DNA from 2 places in the Promicromonospora sp. NPDC057138 genome. Region 2 is predicted to be linked to the other one. Evidence: riboswitches for the same ligand, from Rfam matches in the RefSeq annotation. Region 2 holds a riboswitch; the other holds the start of a gene.

Region 1 (7,063 bases), on a different contig from region 2:
CGGCTGCTTCGGACCAGTCTGTGAAGCTGGTGGTGGCCATGCTCCAGCCGTTCTGGCTGGCGGTCGTCATGAACACGTGGTACTTGCCGTCGGCGAACACGACAGTCGGGTCCTTGACTCCGAGCGACGGGTGCTCCTCGGTGGGCTGCGGCACGATCACAGGGTCGCTGGACGACCACTCGAACGTCGGCTCCACCTCGAACAGCGAGACGTCGTCGACGTTGAAGTCCATGAGGTTCGCCGCAGGGTCCGCGGAAGGATCGGGCACCCATGGTGTCTCGATGAAGACACGTGCGCCCGTGACAACCTGCTCCTCGGGAATCGTGAACGAGCCCTTGACGGTCGTCCACTGCCCTCTCGTCGCGACCGCGCGAGCGACGTTGATGTATCGATCGCTGTAGGCCAGCGTGAGGATGAACTCCTTGGTGTCCGGGCCAGAAGTGAACTTCACTGTCGCCGAGATGTCGTACGACGACCCGGGCGTGAGCTTTCCGCCGAGGTCCTGCCAGGGGCCGGACGACGTGCGCGTCCGCTCGGTCACCTTCAGGCTCGCCGCTCCGCTCGCAGCGACCTCCGTGTCGGTGGAAAGCACCCCACCATCCGGACTCGTCCAGGGTGCGACCCCGTTCTCGAACCCTCCGTTGCTCACCAGATCGGTGCGGACGACGCTGGCCTCGGCGCCCGACGGTGGCACGGCCAGGCCGGCCACGACAAGGGCGGCGGCGATCACGGTCGCGCCGAACCATCGAACTTTCATCGGTCTCACATGCATGACCAGCTCCTTTGCTGAGTGTTGCTGTTCCCGGCTCATCGCGCGCCCAGCGCGACGTCGCTGTCAATGGGTTCGTACAGACCGGCTGTCGCATGTTACCGGGAACAACAATTGTTTCGAAAGGGCGCCAGCGATTCGGTTTCGTCACCTCGCTGATGGATGAAAGTTGCCAGACCCGACCTTTGTTCCCGTTAACATGCCTGGAACGTGGTCCACAGACGGAACGCGACGAAGGCAACGATGCCGACCGAGGTCGCACGCGAAGCCTGAGGAGCGAATCGACAGCCTGGGGCTGATCGCTGATTCGGCACGGCTGACGCCGACCGAGAAACTGGAGTAGACATGAAGATCACCAAGGGAACCGCGGTCCGTTGCGCGGCAGGCATCCTCGGCGGAGTGCTGCTGGCAGGCGTTGGCGGCGCCGCCGCCTTCGCGGCGTGGCCGGACGAGGAGGACAGCTCGGGCGTCGACGTCAAGGTCGACATCGCCCCCGTGGCGGGCGGTGCGCTGAGCCTGACCGTCGACGGCACCGAGTCCGTGCTGACCGAGACCGGCTCGACGGCCACCTACCGTCAGTTCACCGGTGCCCTGCCGAACGTGACGGTGACGGACACTCGCACCGACGTGCCGGCCGGCGTGTACTGGTACGTCACTGGTCAGGCCGGTGACTTCACGGGGGCCGCCGGGCAGCCGAGCATCACGCCAGACCACCTCGGCTGGACGCCGGCGCTGGTGACGACCGGCAACGGCGAGGTCACCGCCGGCGATGCAGTCGCCACGTCGAAGGATGACCCGACGCCGCCGGTGCCGAACAACGTCGGTCTCGTCGGTCAGGAGATGCTTCAGCTCGCGCTCGACTCGGCCGAGGCGAAGGCCGCGGCCGGGCAGTGGACGGCGAACGCGGACCTCGTCCTCAAGACCGACGTGAACGTCGCTCCGGGCAGCTACACGTCGCTGCTGACACTGTCACTCTTCGAAGACGCGTTCTGAGCACCATCCGAACGAGGGGCTGGGTCCGGGCGACCGGCCCAGCCCCCGACCACCTGATCGGTATTCCCGTGAAATCTGTGCGACTCCGCCGTGTGCTGGTGAGCGTGCTGGCCGCGCTTGCCCTACTTGGCGCACCCGCGGCGGCTGGCGCCGAAGACGACGCGCCGATCTCGTGGTCGGTGACGCCTGCCGACGGATCCGGACCGGACGGGCGCTTGTTCGTGGAGCACGCGGTCGACCCCGGTGAAACCGTGGAGGACGATCTGGCGGTGCGCAACCTCGGCGCCGAGCAGGTCACTTTCCGCCTTTCCGCCGCTGACGGCTTCTACAACGCGAACGGCCGATTCGACATGCTCCGATCGGATCAGGAGTCGGTGGCGGCCGGAACCTGGATCAGGCTGCCGGACAGCGTCATCGTGGCACCGGGGGCGACAGCGGTGGTTCCGTTCTCGTTGACGGTCCCCGCGGATGCGGAGCCGGGCGATCATGCTGCAGGCATCGCCGCGTCCGTGATCTCCGGAGCGCACGGCGACGGCACCGGGGTGGGCGTGGAGAGCAGGGTCGGCTTCAAGGTGATGACGCAGGTCACCGGCCCGCTGATGCCGGCGTTCTCCGTCGAGCAGGTGCAGACCGACTACCTGCTCTCCTGGAATCCGTTCCGCGCCGGAGACATCGCGATGACGTTCACCGTGGTCAACACCGGGAACACCCGGCTGATGGTCGAGGGCGTGCTGGACGTGGCCGGCCGGAGAGTCGCGTTCCCCGCCGAGGGGGAGCGTCGAAGCGAGATCCTGCCGGGGGAGGAGAGACCGTACGCCTTGGCCGTCGACGACGTCTGGCCGTTGTTCGGCTTCCCCGCCGACCTCACGGTCGCACCTGTGGTGTCCTCCATCGCCGATGAGACGGCCGCGGTCCCACCCTCGGCCACCGCCCACTTCGTCTGGGCCATGCCCTGGCCCCAGCTGCTGACGCTCGCCGGCGTCGCCCTGCTGCTGATCGCGCTGCTCTGGAACCGCGTCCGTTCGCGTCGGCGGCTCGACACCCTCATCGAGAACGCCGTGGAGCGGGGACGAGCAGAGGCGCGCGCGTCGGACGCGGCCGAGCGCCTGTGACACATCCGCCCGCGGACATCAACGCACCTCCCGAGGCGGCGCCGTGGATGCTCGGGTGACGATCTCGGTCGGGATCCGTGTGAACGCGGGGATCTCCCGTTCCTCGATCGCCGCACGCAGCATCTCGACCACCGCGACACCGAGGGCATGGAAGTCCTGGCGGATCGTGGTCAGCGGCGGCAGAACGTGACGGGCAAGCGGGACATCGTCGAAGCCGACCACACTCAAGTCGTTCGGGACATCGAACCCCTTGTCGTGCAAACCGTGGATGAGCCCGACCGCCATTTCGTCGTTCGCAGCGAAGACGGCGGTGTAGTCGGGCAGTCGATCCAATCCCATCGCGAAGTCGTAGGTGAAGTCGGCGCTCCAGTCGCCCACCACGATCGGACGTTGGCGGATGCCCCACGACTTCGTCCTGAAGTGAAACGCGCGCTCCCTGGCACGCGCGTCGAGCCAATCGAGCGGACCGGAGATGTGCAGGATGTCTCGGTGTCCGAGCGCCACCAGATGGTCGACGAGCAGCATCGTTCCGGCCTGCTGATCGATCGACACCGTCAGGAAGGTGGGGTCGGCGTCGGCCTTCACGACGAGCATCGGCACGTTGATCACCACCCGACGCAGCGCCGCCACCGATGAGGATCGCGGCGCGATCACGCACAGCGCGTCGATCCCCTGCATCATCAGACTCTCGACCGCCGCCTGCGGTGACAGCCCGTCACCCTCGTGCAGTGGGATCTGAGCAACGGAGTAGTCCGCACCGCGCGCTGCCAGTTCGATGGCGCTCAGGACGCTGGTGGGTCCGAAGGCCCCGGAGCTGTCGACGATCACACCGATGCGGCGGGATCGCTGCGTCGCCAGTGCGCGGGCCGCGAGATTCGGCCGGTAGTCGAGCTCCTCGATCGCCTCGAGCACCCGCCGACGCGTGTCCGGCTTGATGTTCGGGTGATCGTTCAACACGCGAGACACCGTCATGTGCGACACCCCGGCGATCACAGCCACCTGCCGGATGTTGGGCTTGTGCGATCCGACGCTCACCATACGCACCTCCGTCGGCCGCACCTGCAGTGATGTTGCCGAGAACAGCTCCGTAGACGCAATCGTCGTGCTTCAGTCAACCATCTGGAAGATCGCATCGGCACGAGCGCCGTCGGTGACGATGGGATCCACCCAGGCTTGGAAGTTGCGATGATGCAGATACCTGTCGGGGATCCGCACAACGTTGACCGCCGCGGCCGCGGTCAACGTGCCAAGTCCGAGTTGATCGTATCCCGGATGTCTGCCAGGGCGGCAAGGTGGACCACTGGGGCGGTGGCTGGGTCGGGTTCAGTAGGCTCGGGCAGGCCCGGACCCCGGCGTCGCTGTTCTACCAGGGCGACGGCTCGTAGTCCTTGAGGAAGCAGCCGTACAGGTCCGTCCCGGCCTCGCCCTGGACGATCGGGTCATAGACGCGGGCGGCGCCGTCGACCAGGTCGAGGGGCGCATGCCAGCCCTCGGCGGCGATCCGCAGCTTCTCCTGGTGCGGGCGCTCGTCCGTGATCCACCCGGTGTCCACCGCGGTCATCAGGACCCGGTCCTTCTCGAACATCTCCGCCGCGGAGGTCCGGGTCAGCATGTTGAGGGCGGCCTTGGCCATGTTGGTGTGCGGGTGTCCCGCGGACTTGTAACGGCGGGAGAACTGCCCCTCCATCGCCGAGACGTTGACGACGTACCCGCGTCGCGCCTTGGATGTCGCGGCCCGCATCGCGGGCCGCAGCCGGGAGATGAGCAGGAACGGCGCGATCGCGTTGCAGAGCTGGACCTCCAGGAGCTCCAGCGGGTCGACCTCGTCGACGACCTGGGTCCACGAGTTGGTCGTCTGCAGGTCGGGGAGAAGCCCGCCGGCATCGACGGCCGTGCCGGCCAGGTGGGCATCCAGGGAGGCCGAGCCCGCCCGGAGCGCCAGCGCCGTCAGGGACGCCGCGGTGTGCATCGCGACGGCGTCGTCCTGCGACTGCCCCTCGTGGTGGGCGACCGACAAGGCGGTCAGTGCCCCCGCTATCGCGGCAGGGTGCGCCTCCGAGACGTGATCGAACGTGACCATCTCCGGCTGTTCCAGCCCGTGGGGAAGCGGGGCGACCGGCGACGACTCGCCCGCGACGAGCTGCGAGTAGGCACCCGGGGACCGGCGGACCGTCTGGCAGGCGTTGTTGACCAGGATGTCGAGCGGGCCCGCCGCGGCGACGTCGTCGGCCAGGGCGATCACCTGGGTGGGGTCACGCAGGTCGATGCCGACGATCTTGAGCCGGTGCAGCCAGTCGGCGGCGTCGGGCATCGCCGAGAAGCGGCGCACCGCGTCCTTCGGGAAGCGGGTGGTGATGGTGAGGTGAGCGCCGTCGCGCAGCAGGCGCAGCGCGATGTACATGCCGATCTTCGCCCGGCCCCCGGTGAGCAGGGCGCGGCGGCCGGTCAGGTCCGTGCGCTGGTCGCGCCGCGTATGGCTCTTCGCGGCACAGGCCGGGCACAGCCAGTGGTAGAACGAGTCGACCAGCGTGTAGTCCGTCTTGCAGATGTAGCAGCCGCGGGCGGTGCGCAGCTCCCCGGCGAACGCCCCCGGCGCGGTCGAGACCAGCGGGATGCCGGCGGTCTCGTCGTCGATCCGCGCCGCCGAACCGGTCGCCGTCTGCTCGATGACGCTCCGGTCGTGCGCCTGACGCTCCTCGCGGATCGCGGCCTTACGGGACTTCTTGAGCAGCTTCCACATGTAGCCGGTCGCCCGTTTGACCGTCTGGACGTCGGGATGGTTGGGCTCGAGGTCCTGGAGCCGGCCCAGCACCCGAAGGGTGGTGGCGAGCTCGTCCGGGTCGATCCCCGCTTTCGTTGGCACGCCGTAGGGTAACCGGCGCCCGGGCCTGGCGCCCGGCTCGGTCCACGTCAAGCGCCATCGCGGCTTGCCCGACGGAGGCTGCCCGTCAGGGCATGAAAGGACCTGCGAGGCGATTTCCCTTCGCCGGCATTGTCCGGATCAGGTTGTGGGGGTCGCCAGCCGGCCTTTCGACCTTCTGACCTCTCAGCCTCTCGGCTCCCTCGCCTGTCTCGCAGGCCAACAACCACTTTGCCCCTGCCCGGGCTGGTTGGGTAGGGACTTTAGTCCCTAGTTTCATGCCAAGATTCGTGGGTGGAGATGACGGACGTCACGCATGCGATCGCAGCTGCGACGTCGGTCGCCGCATCGCTGGATCTGCCAGCGAACGATGCGATCGTTCTCCACAACTCGAACAAGCTGGCACTGCGGCTGACGCCATGTGACGTCTTTGCCCGGGTCGCTCCTCTGGGGCAAGAGGTGGCACAGCTCGAAGTCGAGCTCGCTCAACGGCTCGCCGACGTCGGAAGCCCGGTGGGCCGGTTGGAGCCGAGGGTGGACCCGCGTGTGTACACGCGCGATGGCTTCGCAGTGACGCTGTGGACCTACTACGAGCCCGTGACACCCCACATCTCACCGGCCGACTACGCCAAGGCGCTGGAGCAGCTCCACGCCGGCATGCGCAAGGTCGACGTGCCGAGCCCGAGGTTCACGGACCGGATCACTGAGGCGGAAGAAATCGTCTCCAACCCGGACCGCTCGCCGGAGCTTGCCGACGCGGACCGCGTGTTCCTCAGCGGCACTCTGGCGAGCCTGCGACGAGCGATCGGCGGCCGCGGCGCCGTGGAGCAGCTGCTCCACGGCGAGCCGCATCCAGGCAATGTGCTCAGCACGAAGAGCGGCCCTTTGTTCATCGACCTCGAGACGTGCTGCCGCGGACCCGTCGAGTTCGACCTCGCCCATGTTCCGGAGGCGGTCTGCGAGCACTACCCCAGCCTTGACCAAGAACTGCTGGACGAGTGCCGGCAGCTCGTCATCGCGATGGTCGCCGCCTGGCGTTGGGACCTTGACGACCAGTTTCCGAATGGGAGGCGATTCGGGGTGGAGCTTCTGCGCTTGCTACGCGAGGGTCCTCCGTGGCCGACACTCGACACAGTGACCAGGCAACTCGATGGCCTGTAGATCCTGGCGAGCGGGTAGAAAAAGTTATACCGTTGATCCATGAAGACAGCGATCAGCCTCCCGGACCACACTGCGGAGCGCTTCGACCACATCGCGCAGAAGCACGGCATGACGCGGTCGGAGTTCTACCGGCGTGCCGCTGAGCACTACGCCGACGAGCTGACCGGT
Region 2 (7,063 bases):
TCGACGTGGTGCTGTGGCCCGAGGGCGGCGTCGACAGCGATCCCGCGGCCGAACCGGCCACCGCGCGGGTGCTCTCCGAGGCCGCCGACGCCTACGGTGCGCCGATCGTCCTGAACGCGGCGTCCGCGGTCGGGGAGCTCGTCTACAACACGTCGTTCCTCTGGACGGGGGACGGCCCCGAGGTGACGCACGCGAAACGGCACCCCGTGCCGTTCGGCGAGTACATCCCGGACCGGTGGCTGTACGGCGCGATCGTCCCCGAGCTCGTCAACCTGCTGGGGCGCGAGTACACGCCGGGTGACGACTCGCCCGTCCTCGACCTCGGCCGGGCGAAGGCCGGCCTGGCGATCTGCTTCGACGTGGCCTTCGACGACGTCATCCGGGAAGACGTCAACGACGGCGCGCAGGTGTTCATGTTCCAGACGAACAACGCCGACTTCCGCGGCACCGACGAGAACCTGCAGCAGAGGGAGATCGCCCGCATGCGCGCGATCGAGACGGGCCGCAGCGTCGTCAACCTCTCCACGACGGGCACCAGCCAGGTGTTCGCCCCGGACGGAACGACCCAGCAGACCCTCCCGTTCGACGAGGCAGGGCTCATGACGGCCGACGTCGAGCTGCGCGACGGCCGCACCGCGGGGATCGTGCTCGGCCCCTGGATCCAGGGGCTGGCGCTGTGGGGAACCCTCGCGAGCCTGGCGGTGCTCGCCGCCGGCGCACGACGGCGTCGGCCCGCCGCCGTCTGAAGCCCGCCACCGTCTGAAGATCGGCACCGTGTGAGACCCGGCAGGGCACGCTTCCCGTCCAGTCGGTGAGGGGCCGCCTGGCCCCTCACCGACGACGGGTCACCCGACGCGCAGGACTATCGGGTTGGACTGCCAGACCTGGGTGTACCGGACGGTCTTGCCCGGGACCGGGGCCTCGACCTGCATGCCGTCGCCCGCATAGATCGCGATGTGGCCGGGCGACCAGAGCAGGTCGCCGGGTTGCGCCTGCGACCAGGGCACCTCGGTCCCGGCGTACCGCTGCTCGGACGAGGTCCGGGGCAGGTTGATCCCGACCTGCGCGAACACGTAGGACGTGAACCCGGAGCAGTCGAAGCCCGCAGGCGTCGTGCCGCCCCAGACGTACGGCACTCCCAGGTAGCGCATGGCGACCGATATGACGGCGGACCCCGACGCCGAGGCCGGGATGTCGATCGCCGCCGCGGCCTCGGCGGCCGCTTCCGCGGCCTCCGCGGCGGCCTCGGCCTCCGCCTCGGCGGCGAGCTGTGCCTGGTAGTCCTCGTTCTCCGCGGCCGAGACGACGGAGACCGCCGCCTTCTCGACCTTGAGCTCCGCATCGGGTGCGACCGCCACGACGCCCGCGGCGGCGACCGTCTCACGGGCCTGCGCGGTCAGGGCGTTCAGGTCGGTCGCGTTGAGCGTGCCCTGGACGGGTGTGCCGGCCAGCGACGTGCTGACCGCGTCAGCCGGGGCGGCCTGGGCGGCGGGTGCGGCGACGAAGGACAGCAGCACGCCCGAACCGGCCGCCGCGACGACGGCGGTGCGGCCGGCGAACGCGCTGACCTGCTCGGAGGTGGCTCGGGCGACGTCGGCCAGGACCGGGCGGCGGGCCGCCCGGTGCCGACCGCGGCCAGGTGCGGTACTGGTCGGGTTGAAGCTGGGCTCCATGAAAGCGGGGACCTTTCTGATCGGAGTAGAACCACACGCGCGACCCCGCTCCGGGGCGCGCTGGAGCCGCCGGCACCCAGGGGTGGCGCCGACGGGATGTGGTGGTCTACGTCCGGGAGATCCCCAGGGCGGTCAGCGACGGCGCCGCGGCGTCGGTCACGCTCGACCGGACCGGGGGCTCGCGGTGTGCCAGGTCGGCCACGAGCCACTGCGCGGCGAGCTCCGGCATCACGGCCGGCCCGGGCGGCGGCTGACGGACCGGGTCGCCCTGCGCCGTCAGCGAGCGGTGGTCGGAACAGCCATGGGCGCCGTCGTCCGGAGGTGCGAGGGCTGCCTCGACGTCCGGCGCCTCGGCGACGGTCGTCTCGGCGGCGGGCCACAGGCCCGGGCTCTGCACGGCGGCTTCGTCCGCGTGGCCGGCGGCCTGCTCGTTCAGGTGGACGCCGCACAGGACCTGCGCGCCGAGGACGGCGAGCACGAGGAGCATGACCGTCAGGACGCTCGCTGACCAGCGCCGATGGTCGGCGAGCAGCGAGGAGGGGCGACGTGTCAGGCTCATGGCGAGGCCAAGAGTAACGGAGCGGATACGGTGCCAGGCAACATCGGGCTCTACCCGTCCGCGCCCGCGATCCGGCGGCGCAGCGCGGCGGCCGCGGCCCGGGGGTCGTCCGCCCGCGTGATGGCGCGGACGACGACGACGCGGCGCGCCCCAGCGTCGAGCACCTGGTCGAGGCGGGCGGCGTCGACCCCGCCGATGGCGAACCAGGGCGTGGCCGGCTCGCGGGCGGCGACGTCGCGCACCAGGTCCAGGCCGACGGCGGCGCGGCCCGGTTTGGTCGGCGTGGCCCACACCGGCCCGACGCAGAAGTAGTCCACGCGGGGCTCGGCCTCGGCGGCCAGCGCCTGGTCGAGGGAGTGGGTGGAGCGGCCCAGCACGGGGCCGTCGCCCAGCAGGGCCCGCACCGCGCCGGGCGGCAGGTCGCCCTGGCCCATGTGCACCACCGGCGCTCCGGTCAGCCCCGCGATGTCGGCCCGGTCGTTGACCGCCCACAGCGCGCCGTGCTCGGCGGCCACCCGGGCGACGAGCGCGTGCAGCTCGACCTCGCGGGCCGCCTCCAGGGACTTGTCCCGGAGCTGGACGACGTCGACGCCGCCCTCCAGCGCCGCGTGCAGGAAGGGTTCGAGGTCGCCGGTGTCCTGACGGGCGTCCGTGCACAGATACAGGCGGGCGTCGGCGAGCCGGGTACGGGGGTCCACGACCGCGAGTGTAGGGCTATCGTTGTCGCGTGCACGGGAGCCCCGGACGGGGCTGAGAGGGCGCAGGGCGCCGACCGTCGAACCTGATCTGGGTCATGCCAGCGAAGGGAGCAGAACTGTGAGCAGTCATGTGTGCGACGTCCTCGTCATCGGCGGGGGCATCGTCGGCCTGACCGCGGCCTGGCGCGCGGTGGAGGCCGGCGCGAGCGTCGTCGTCCTGGACCCGTCGCCCGGCGACGGCGCCACCCACGCCGCCGCCGGCATGCTCGCGCCCGTCATGGAGGCGGGCTTCGGCGAGAAGGGGCAGGCGCGGCTGGGCACCGCCTCGCTCGCCCTCTGGCCGGCGTTCGCCGAGGCACTCGAGCGCGCGGCTGGCTTGCCGCCGGGCGCCGTCGGCCTGGAGACCGCCGGCACGCTCGCCCTCGCCTACGACCGCGACGACCTGGTCGCGCTGCGCCGGCTGCTGGACCTGCACAGCGGGTGGGGCCTCGGCTCGGCGGAGATCGCGCCGGACGAGGCGCGGCTGCGGGAGCCCGGCGTCGGGCCGCGGGTGGCGGGTGCGGCGTGGGTCCCGGGCGACCATCGGGTGGACCCGCGTGCCGTGCAGGTGGCCCTGTCCGCCGCCGTCGCCGCGCACGAGATCCTCGTGCGGCGCGCCGCGGTCTCGCTGACCTGGGCGGACGACGCCGTCGTCGGCGCGCTCGACGAGGCGGGCACGGCCTACGCCGCCGGGACCGTGGTCCTGGCCGCCGGGCACGCGAGCGGCTCCCTGTTCGCGGGAGCCCCCACCCGCCCGGTGCCCGGCACGACGCTGCGCCTGGCCGCCGACGTCGACCGGGCGCCCGCGGTGGTGGTGCGGGGCACCGTGCAGGGCCGCCCCGTCTACGCCGTGCCCCGCCCGGTCCGGCCCGACGGGACGCGCGAGGTGGTCGTGGGCGCGACGTCGGACGAGCGCGCGGACGACCACCTGACCCGGGCCGGCGACGTCTTCGCGCTGCTGCGCGACGTGCGCGCCCTGCTGCCCGGGCTCGACGACGCCGTGCTGCTGGAGACCGTCACCCGGTCCCGGCCCGGCAGCCCCGACAACGCGCCGATCCTGGGCTGGGCGGCCGACGGCCTCTACCTGGCCACGGGGCACCACCGCAACGGGATCCTGCTCACGGCGCTGACGGCGGCCGCCGTCGACCAGGCGCTGGGCGTGGCGCCGGACGGCCCAGCAGCCATCGCGGCCGTCGAGGCCGCCGCCCGGTTCGCGGACCCGCGCCGGTTCGCCGACGCATACAGCACTACTCGAGGAGGCACAGCATGACCGCAGCACCGTCCGCGGCCGCAGCACCGTCCGCGTCGCCCGGCGCCGCCGGAGCGCCGATCGCCGAGGCGCCGGGGGCCGCCCTCGTCAACGGCGAGCCGTACCCGCTCGACAGCCCCCTGCCCGTCGCCGACCTGGTCGCGCGCCTGCTGCCCGGCCTCGTGGTCGACGGCGCGCCGCAGGGCGTCGCCGTCGCGCTCGACGACGCCGTCGTGCCGCGCGGCGCCTGGGGCACCACCACGGTCCGGCCCGGAGACCGCGTCGAGGTCGTCACCGCAGTGCAGGGAGGCTGACCATGGACGACGCACCGCTGACCATCGCGGGCACGCCGCTGGGATCGCGCCTGGTCATGGGCACCGGGGGAGCGGCGAGCCTGCTGGGCCTGGAGGACGCGCTCGTAGCGTCCGGCACGGAGCTGACCACCGTCGCGATGCGGCGCGTGTCCCGGCCCCGGCCGTCGGACGACCCGGCCCGCTCCGGCGACCCCTCCGTCTGGGGCCTGCTCGCGCGCCTGGGCATCCGTGCCCTGCCCAACACGGCCGGCTGCTTCTCCGTCCGCGAGGCGGTGCTCACCGCCCAGCTCGCCCGGGAGGCGTGCGAGACGGACTGGGTCAAGCTGGAGGTCATCGCCGACGACGTGACGCTCCTGCCCGACCCGATAGGCCTGGTCGAGGCGGCAAAGGCCCTGGTCGACGACGGCTTCACCGTGCTCCCGTACACCAACGACGACCCGATCATCGCGCGCCGCCTTGAGGACGTGGGCTGCGCGGCGGTCATGCCGCTGGGCTCGCCCATCGGCTCCGGGCTCGGCATCGCCAACCCGCGCAACATCGAGGTCATAGCGGCCGCGGCGTCGGTCCCGGTGATCCTGGACGCGGGCATCGGCACGGCGTCGGACGCCGCGCTGGCCATGGAGCTCGGGTGCGACGGCGTCCTGCTTGCCACCGCGGTGACCCGCGCCGCGGACCCGGTGCGCATGGCCCACGCCATGCGGCTCGCCGTCGAGGCGGGGTACGACGCCGCCCGCGCCGGCCGGCCGCCGCGCCGGGAGCGGGCGCTGGCGTCGTCCCCGGTCGACGGGCTGGTCGCCGTCGGCGACAACCTGGTCGGGAACAACCTGGACCTCGCGCTGTGACCGCGCTGCCGCCGCTGGTCGAGCCCGGCCGCGAGCTGGGCCGCGACGAGCTCGCCCGGTACGCCCGCCACCTGGTGCTGCCGGGGATCGGCCCGGAGGGCCAGCGCCGGCTCGCGAACGCGCGCGTGCTGGTGGTGGGCGCGGGCGGCCTGGGCAGCCCCGCCCTGCTCTACCTCGCCGCGGCGGGTGTGGGCACGCTGGGCATTGTCGACGACGACGCCGTCGAGGTGTCGAACCTGCAGCGCCAAGTGATCCACGGCGTCTCGGACCTGGGGCTGCCCAAGACGGCGTCGGCGCGGGACGCGCTGGTGGAGGTCAACCCGCACGTCCACGTGGTCGAGCACCGGGAGCGGCTGACCACGGCGAACGCGCTCGACGTGCTGTCCGGCTACGACCTGGTGCTCGACGGGACCGACGCCTTCGCGACCCGCTACCTCGTCTCGGACGCCGCCGAGGTGCTGGGCATCCCGTGCGTCTGGGGTGCGATCTACCGGTTCACGGGGCAGGTCGCCACGTTCTGGGGCACGCCGCCGGACGGCGCCAGTGGCGTGACCTACCGGGACGTGTTCCCGGACCCGCCACCGCCCGGCGCGTCGCCGGACTGCGCAGCAGGCGGCGTGCTCGGTGCGATGTGCGGCACCCTGGGCTCGGTCATGGCGACCGAGGCGATCAAGCTCGTCACGGGGGCGGGCGAGACGCTGCTCGGGCGGCTCGCGATGTATGACGCGCTCGCCCTGACCTGGCGGCAGCTCGCCGTCCGGCGCGATCCCGCCCGGGAGCCCGTCAGGGCGCTGCTGACCGGCGCCGGCGGCGTCGACCCGTACGCGGCGTTCTGCGGGCTGCCGCCGTCGGACGGCGCGAACGGCGCGGACGGCGCGGCGGTGCCCGTGCGCGAGCTGGCGGCGCTGCGCGCCGACGGCGCCGAGCCCGCGGTGCTGGACGTCCGCGATCCGTGGGAGGTGGAGCTCGCCGCTCTGCCGGGAGCGCGCGTGGTCCCCTCGGGCGCCTTCGCCGGGGACGACGCCGTCGCGGCAGTCGCCGGCGTCGCCGCCTGGGCGGCGGGCCGGCCCGTCTACGTGCTGTGCAGGTCCGGCGTCCGGTCGGCCCGCGTGGCCCTCCGGCTGCGCGACGCCGGGCTGGCGGCCCGGTCCGTCGAGGGCGGCATGCTCGCGTGGGAGCGCGAGCTGGACCGGGCGGTGGACCAGGCGACCTGAGGTCCGCATATCTGCCCTGGGCGAATCCCTTCCCGCCAGGGTCGCCGTGCGTGTGTGATGGGTTCTATGGGCGATCACGAGCTGGGCGACCACGAGCCGGACGACAACGTGACCGACGATCACGAGGCGATGGACGCCTACTCGGCCTCGATAGTGCGTGTCGTCGACGCGGTGCTGCCGTCGGTCGCGGCGGTCTCGGTGCGGACGGTCCGGGGAGCGGGCGCGGGGAGCGCCTCGGTCATCCCCGGGGACCGCCTGCTGCTCACGAGCGCGCACGTCGTGGAGTCGGCGAGCGACGTGCGGGCGGCCTTCGGCGACGGCTCGGAGGTCGGCGCGCGGGTGGTCGGGCGCGACCCGCTCTCCGACCTCGCGGTGCTCCGGGCCGACGACGACATCCCGCCCGCCCTCACGCTCGGGGACGCAGCGACCCTCCGGGTGGGGCAGCTCGTCGTCGCGCTGGGCAACCCGCGCGGCC

Evidence for each region. A riboswitch is a leader RNA that binds a small molecule or an ion and turns the genes downstream of it on or off. The one in region 2 is predicted to bind thiamine pyrophosphate.
Region 1: linked by a shared signal. The riboswitch ahead of ACFT2C_RS09420 (SDR family NAD(P)-dependent oxidoreductase) and the one ahead of thiO (glycine oxidase ThiO) in region 2 are both predicted to bind thiamine pyrophosphate.

The regions. Positions count from the first base shown of each region.
Region 1 is NZ_JBHUUX010000010.1:65,627-72,689, forward strand. Features, by position in the region: gene ACFT2C_RS09400 (non-reducing end alpha-L-arabinofuranosidase family hydrolase) at 1-772, opposite strand, end outside; gene ACFT2C_RS09405 (hypothetical protein) at 1,115-1,762, shown strand; gene ACFT2C_RS09410 (hypothetical protein) at 1,840-2,874, shown strand; gene ACFT2C_RS09415 (LacI family DNA-binding transcriptional regulator) at 2,893-3,912, opposite strand; gene ACFT2C_RS09420 (SDR family NAD(P)-dependent oxidoreductase) at 4,238-5,737, opposite strand; TPP riboswitch at 5,834-5,947, opposite strand; gene ACFT2C_RS09425 (phosphotransferase family protein) at 6,035-6,895, shown strand; gene ACFT2C_RS09430 (ribbon-helix-helix protein, CopG family) at 6,935-7,063, shown strand, end outside.
Region 2 is NZ_JBHUUX010000095.1:4,857-11,919, reverse strand. Features, by position in the region: gene lnt (apolipoprotein N-acyltransferase) at 1-746, shown strand, start outside; gene ACFT2C_RS27480 (C40 family peptidase) at 846-1,673, opposite strand; gene ACFT2C_RS27475 (hypothetical protein) at 1,780-2,232, opposite strand; gene thiE (thiamine phosphate synthase) at 2,283-2,930, opposite strand; TPP riboswitch at 2,954-3,057, shown strand; gene thiO (glycine oxidase ThiO) at 3,049-4,239, shown strand; gene thiS (sulfur carrier protein ThiS) at 4,236-4,532, shown strand; gene ACFT2C_RS27455 (thiazole synthase) at 4,535-5,374, shown strand; gene ACFT2C_RS27450 (ThiF family adenylyltransferase) at 5,371-6,588, shown strand; gene ACFT2C_RS27445 (S1C family serine protease) at 6,655-7,063, shown strand, end outside.